2 linked regions of the Orrella dioscoreae genome follow. The protein of the gene in region 2 interacts with the protein of the main gene of each other region in a pairwise test. Links are inferred from orthologs where the notes say so. Each region holds a gene or a part of one and is shown on either strand. Other genes may lie near its edges. The genes, in order: ftsA and ODI_RS20430.

Region 1 (3,295 bases), 3.4 Mb from region 2 along the record:
GTGGCCACGACGGTCACGCGCAGGCTTTCGCCCATGTTCTCGTCGTAGGCGGTGCCGAAGATCACGGTGGCATCGTCCGCGGCATAGCTGCGGATGGTGTCCATGATTTCGCGGGTTTCGCGCATCTTCAGCGAGCGGCTGGCAGTGATGTTGACCAGCACGCCACGCGCGCCGTTCAGATCGATGCCTTCCAGCAGCGGGCAAGCGATGGCCTGCTCGGCCGCCACGCGCGCGCGGTCGGCGCCGCTGGCGATGGCCGTGCCCATCATGGCCTGGCCCTGCTCGCCCATGATCGTCTTGACGTCTTCGAAGTCGACGTTGACGTTGCCTTCCACGTTGATGATTTCGGCGATGCCCGCGCAAGCGTTGTGCAGCACGTCATCGGCGGAACGGAAGCAGTCGTCCTGGGTGGCGTCTTCATCCATCAGGTCGTACAGGTTTTCGTTCAGCACGACGATCAGCGAGTGCACGTGCTTGGCCAGCTCGCCAATGCCGTCTTCCGCCATCTTCAGGCGCTTGTTGCCTTCGAAGGTGAAAGGCTTGGTCACGACGCCCACGGTCAGGATGCCCAGTTCCTTGGCCACTTCGGCCACGACCGGACCCGCGCCCGTGCCCGTGCCGCCGCCCATGCCGGCCGTGATGAAGACCATGTTGGCGCCATTCAGCGCCGAACGGATCTCCTCGCGTGCCGTCTCGGCAGCGGCGCGGCCTTGCTCAGGCTTGGCGCCGGCGCCCAGGCCGGTGCGGCCCAGACGGATCTGCACCGGCGCTTCCGTGGCGGCCAGCGCCTGGGCATCCGTGTTGCAGCAGATGAAATCCACGCCGCTCACGCCGGAGCGGATCATGTGGGCCACGGCGTTGCCGCCCGCGCCACCGACACCGACCACCTTGATCACGGTGCCCTTGGTGTTGTTGTCCAACAGTTCGAAGTTCATGGTGTGACTCCCTCACAAAGTCAGTAGATACGATTCAAAAACACGACAGCCTGTTCTTCAGAAATCGCATCAAAGTCGTTGCCGGCCTTTCGCCCGCCGCGAGTTTGATACGCCTCCTCTCAGCGGAACGTCCCGCGTTCCGCCCTTCCCTGCTCCAGGCCAACCCCGGCCCGTTCTTGCCTTGCCTGCCGCCCCCGCGTCCCGGCTGCTGACGCGACGGCGTTCTTGCTCAATTCATGAACCACTCCCGCATGCGCGCCAGGATCTGCTTGAAGCTGCCCGTCTGCTGCGCCACCTTGCGGCCGCGCAGGCGCTGCATGCGCGCCTCGGTCAGCAGGCCCATCACCGTGGAGAAACGCGGGTTGTGCATCACGTCCGCCAGGCTGCCTTCGTAATCGGGCACGGCCACGCGCACGGGTTTCAGGAACACGTCCTCGGCCAGCTCCACGACGCCCGGCAGCAGCGACGTGCCGCCGGTCAGGACCACGCCCGACGCCAGCAGGTCTTCGTAGCCCGACTCGCGCACCACCTGCTGCACCAGCGAGAACAGTTCTTCGATACGGGGCTCGATCACGGCGCCCAGCGCCTGGCGCTTGACATGGCGCGGACCGCGGTCGCCCAGTCCCGGCACTTCGACGTTCTCGTCGGGGCTGGCCAGCACCTGCTTGGCCACGCCATAGCGCAGCTTGATCTCTTCCGCATCCGGCGTCGGCGTGCGCAGCATGGCGGCGATGTCGTTGGTGATCTGGTCGCCGGCAATCGGAATCACCGCGGTATGGCGGATCGCGCCGCCGGTGAAGATGGCCACGTCGGTCGTGCCGCCGCCGATGTCCACCAGCACCACGCCCAGCTCCTTCTCGTCGGCCGTCAGGCACGCCATGCTGGAGGCCAGCGGCTGCAGGATCAGGTCCTGCACTTCCAGGCCGCAACGGCGCACGCACTTGATGATGTTCTGCGCGGCGCTCACGGCGCCGGTCACGATGTGCACCTTCACTTCCAGGCGCAGGCCGCTCATGCCGATGGGCTCGCGGATGTCCTCCTGGCCGTCGACGATGAACTCCTGCGTCAGCACGTGCAGCACCTGCTGGTCGGTCGGGATGTTCACCGCCTTGGCGGTCTCGATCACGCGGGCCACGTCGGTGGCGGTCACTTCCTTGTCCTTCACGGCCACCATGCCGCTGGAGTTGAAGCTGCGGATGTGGCTGCCGGCGATGCCGGTGTAGACGTCGCGGATCTTGCAGTCGGCCATCAGCTCGGCCTCTTCCAGCGCGCGCTGGATCGAGTTCACCGTGGTCTCGATGTTGACGACGACGCCTTTGCGCATGCCGCGCGACTCGTGCTGGCCCAGGCCGAGCACTTCGAAGCGGCCTTCGGGCAGGATCTCGGCCACCACCGCCACCACCTTGCTGGTGCCGATATCGAGGGCAACGATCAGGTCTTTGATGTCACGGGTCATGGCTTCAGGGCTTTTTCTTGGGTTGTGTTGTTGAAGGCGGCGCGGACAGCGTCAGCGCGAACCCATTCGTGTAGCGCAGGTCGGCGTGCTCCACGGCACGCTCGCCCAGTTGCCGCGTCAGCGCCGGCCAGGCCTGCACGAAGCGCTGGATGCGCGCCGAGAAAGGCAGCGCGCCGGGCAGCCCGTGCGGGTCCGGCGCCTCGGCGCCAGGGTCGCGCCCCAGGTCCAGCCGCATGCCGTCCGACAGCAGCACCTGCCAGGCATAGCGCGGGCTGAGCGCAAGCGTCGTCACCTGCACCTGCAGCGGGGCGAACCAGCGCGCGAGTTCCGCGTAGCGCTGGACCACCAGGCTCTCGGTCCCTTCGGGGCCGGTGAACTGCGGCAGTTCCGCGTCGTCCTCCAGCTCGCCGAGGTTGGCCGTGAATGCCTCGCCCCAGGTGTTGATCATCTGGTTCTCGTTCCAGAGCGCCAGCGGCTGGTGCTCCTCGATCACCACGCGCAGCGTGTCCGGCCAGATCCGGCGCAGCGTGGCGCGGCGAACCCAGGGCACCTGCTCGAACATCTCGCGCGTCTCGTCCAGGTCCACGGTGAAGAAGTTGCCGTGCATCTTGCCCGCGATGGAGGCGCGCATGCTCGCCGGCGACACGTAGTGCAGCGTAGAATCCGGTGCCGCCTGCAGCTCGATCGCCTTCAGGGTGAACACCGGCCGATGCGCGAGCCACGTCACGCCCGCGCCCAGCAGGGCGAGGACGGCCAGCACCATCAAGGTGTTGGCAATGACGTTGATCGAACGGGCGTCGTTCCACACGGATCGTTCCGGTCAGGTGTTGCATTGGGCGCGCTGCACTTTGCAGGACGCGTCGGAAAGAATCTTCACGCACAGGGCGGCATAGCTCATGCCCTC
Region 2 (3,109 bases):
CCAGCAGGCGCGCATCGTGCACATCCATCAGCAGGCCGAACACGAATGCGGCCATCATGCCGACGCGGCGCGGCTCATGGGCGCACCAGAATGCCAGCACCAGCAGCAGCAGGTCGGGCGCGGCCGGCCACAGGCGCCACGGCAACAGGGAAATCAGCCAGACGAACAGCACCGTGCCCCAGACGAACATGCCGCGTGCGGGGCGCACAAGCGTGTCCGGCTCCACCGACTTGGGCCGGGGAACGGGCGGGCTGCTCGCGCGCGAACGCGTGGCGGAGGGGTCAATCGGCTTTCGGACTTGCACCGTCTGCGTCGTTGGTGGTGGGCGCGGGATCGGCTTGGACAGCCGGCGCCGCGCTCGGTTCAGGAATGGCGCTGTTGACCTGCAGCACCAGGAAATGCCGGTAACGCTCGGGGTGCGCCAGTGGCTCGGCAACCGCCCGGGCGAAACCCGATGCGGAATCGCGCTCGACCAGATCGACACGGGCCACGGGCAGGCCTGCCGGGAAGAGACCGCCCACGCCGCTGGTGACGAGGGTATCGCCCTCGCGGATATCGGCGTCGGCCGTCAGGTAGCGCACCTCGACCTTGCCCTGCGCCGCGCCGCCAAAGGCGATGAGCCGCAGGCCATTGCGCAGCAGCTGCACCGGGATGGACACCTGGTCATCGGTGAGCAGCGCGGCCTCGGCCGTCATCGGGGTGACGCGCACGATCTGGCCCACCACGCCGCCCTCGTCGATCACGGGCATGCCGGGCGCAATGCCCGAGGAACTGCCCTTGTTGAAGACCAGGCGCTGATTGAAGGCGCTGGCGGGCTCGTACAGCACCTCGACCACCACGGCGGATTGCTGGGTCGTGTCGGACACCCCCAGCAGCCGGCGCAACTGCGCGTTTTCGGCGGCCAGCTGCGCCGCGTGCGTGGACACCTGCGCGAGCTCGATGCGCTGGCGCTGCAAGGCTTCGTTCTCGGTGCGCACCAGCGTGGCGGCGTTGGTCCAGTCGTTGACCTGGCGCACCAGGTCGCGCGGCAGCAGCACCGCGCGCTGGAAGGGATACAGCGCGATGGAGACAGTCTGGCGCACGGGCTCGAAAACCCGCCACTGCGCGTCAGCCACCAGCATGGCGAGCGACAGCAAGGCCAGGACCAGCAGTTTGACCTCTGCTGGCGGGCCGCGCCGGAACATCCGGGGCAATGCAGTTTGTCGCATCGAAAATCAGGGCAGCGGGCCGCCTGGGGCCTACCCGCCAGCCACCGCCAGCGATGAACCGGCGGCCAGCCGACCTCAGTCGTTGAGGAAAATGGCGCCCAGCTTTTCCAGGTGCTCAAGGGCGTCGCCGCAACCACGCACCACGCAGGTGAGCGGATCTTCGGCCACGACCACGGGCAGACCGGTTTCTTCCTGCAGCAGGCGATCCAGGTCGCGCAGCAGCGCGCCACCGCCGGTCAGGGCGATGCCCTTGTCGGTGATGTCCGCGCCCAGTTCGGGCGGGGTGTTTTCCAGCGCGATCTTCACGGCCGACACGATCTGGTTCAGCGGATCGGTCAGCGACTCGAGGATTTCGTTGGAGGAAACGGTGAAGCTGCGCGGCACGCCTTCGGCCAGGTTGCGGCCCTTGACCTCGATCTCGCGGACTTCGGAACCCGGGAAGGCCGAGCCGATTTCCTTCTTGATGAGTTCGGCGGTGGGCTCGCCGATCAGCATGCCGTAGTTGCGGCGGATGTAGTTGACGATGGCCTCGTCGAACTTGTCGCCGCCGACGCGCACGGAACCCTTGTAGACCATGCCACCCAGCGAGATCACGGCGACCTCGGTGGTGCCGCCGCCGATGTCGACGACCATCGAGCCGCTGGCGTCCGACACATTCAGGCCGGCGCCGATCGCAGCCGCCATCGGCTCCTCGATGAGGAACACCTGGCTGGCGCCTGCGCCCAACGCGGACTCGCGGATGGCGCGGCGTTCCACCTGGGTGGAACCGCAAGGCACGCAGACGATGATGCGCGGGCTGGGCGCCAGCATGTTGCGCGGGTGGACCATGCGGATGAACTGCTTGAGCATCTGCTCGGTCACGGTGAAGTCGGCGATGACGCCGTCCTTCATGGGGCGGATGGCTTCGATGTTGCCGGGCACGCGGCCCAGCATCTGCTTGGCTTCGTGGCCGACGGCCTGGATGATCTTCTTGCCGTGAGGACCGCCTTCGTGGCGGATGGCGACGACCGACGGCTCGTCGAGGACGATGCCTTTACCACGGACGTAGATCAGCGTGTTGGCCGTACCGAGGTCGATGGCCATGTCGCTGGAGAAATAACTGCGCAGAAATCCGAACATGGGGCTCAGCTATCTAGGAATTGGGGACAAAAGGAGGACGAAATGGAACTGCAAACGACAAAACCGCGGGCGACCGGGCGAGACGCTGTCACAGCGTCGTCAAGCAGCGGCGCAACCGCGATTAAACAATGAATGATAACTTATAATTTCTTTGAAACAGCGCGAAAATACTGGCTATTCTTGGTTTCCGGGCCTCCCGGACCGCGTATCGTCCAGCGCGCTCCTCCGCCCTCCGCCCCTCCGTTTTTGACATTTCCCCATGGCGCTGAACGAACAAGACGTCGCACGCATTGCCCGGCTGGCCCGCATCGCCCTCCCCCCCGAAAAGCTGCAGCATGCCCAGGCAGAGCTCAATGGCCTGCTCGGCCTGATAGAACGGCTGCAATCCGTGGACACCAGCGGCGTCGAGCCCCTGGCGCACCCGCTGTCCGCCTATGAAGACGTGGTGCTGCGCCTGCGCGACGACGTCGCCACCGAGCCGCCCGGCTCCGAAGACCGCCGCGCCAGCCTCATGGCCAATGCGCCGGCCTGCGCCGACGGTCTCTTCCTGGTTCCCAAGGTCATCGAATAATGTCTTCCCCCCTGCACACCCAATTCGACGGCGTGGCCGGCGTGCGCGCCGCGCTGGAGCGCCGCGACGTCAGCGCCGTTGATCTCGCGCAAAGCGCGCTGGACGCCATCGCGGCCCGCGCCAGCCTCAATGCCTTCCTGCACGTCGACGCCGAACTCACGCTGGCCCAGGCCCGCGCCGCCGACGCCCGCATTGCCGCCGGCCAGGCCGG

Evidence for each region.
Region 1: the proteins of ODI_RS20430 (region 2) and ftsA interact in binary tests that used the Escherichia coli proteins (3 or more experiments, as listed by UniProt). The link is inferred for Orrella dioscoreae from one-to-one orthologs.

The regions. Positions count from the first base shown.
Region 1 is NZ_LT907988.1:1,030,308-1,033,602, reverse strand. Bases 279-3,259 are described here. They hold ftsA (cell division protein FtsA), read right to left. Parts: upstream 2,392-3,259; coding sequence 1,165-2,391; downstream 279-1,164. Other genes in these bases: ODI_RS04685 (D-alanine--D-alanine ligase), read right to left, coding at 3,212-3,259; ODI_RS04690 (cell division protein FtsQ/DivIB), read right to left, coding at 2,396-3,199; ftsZ (cell division protein FtsZ), read right to left, coding at 279-935. In the rest of the region: more of ftsZ, read right to left, coding at 1-278; more of ODI_RS04685, read right to left, coding at 3,260-3,295. UniProt on the Escherichia coli protein: Essential cell division protein that assists in the assembly of the Z ring. May serve as the principal membrane anchor for the Z ring.
Region 2 is NZ_LT907988.1:4,452,935-4,456,043, forward strand. What follows is about bases 306-3,100. They hold ODI_RS20430 (rod shape-determining protein), read right to left. Parts: upstream 2,328-3,100; coding sequence 1,284-2,327; downstream 306-1,283. Other genes in these bases: mreC (rod shape-determining protein MreC), read right to left, coding at 306-1,208; gatC (Asp-tRNA(Asn)/Glu-tRNA(Gln) amidotransferase subunit GatC), read left to right, coding at 2,587-2,898; gatA (Asp-tRNA(Asn)/Glu-tRNA(Gln) amidotransferase subunit GatA), read left to right, coding at 2,895-3,100. Outside these bases: rod shape-determining protein MreD, read right to left, coding at 1-226; more of mreC, read right to left, coding at 282-305; more of gatA, read left to right, coding at 3,101-3,109. UniProt on the Escherichia coli protein: Forms membrane-associated dynamic filaments that are essential for cell shape determination. Acts by regulating cell wall synthesis and cell elongation, and thus cell shape.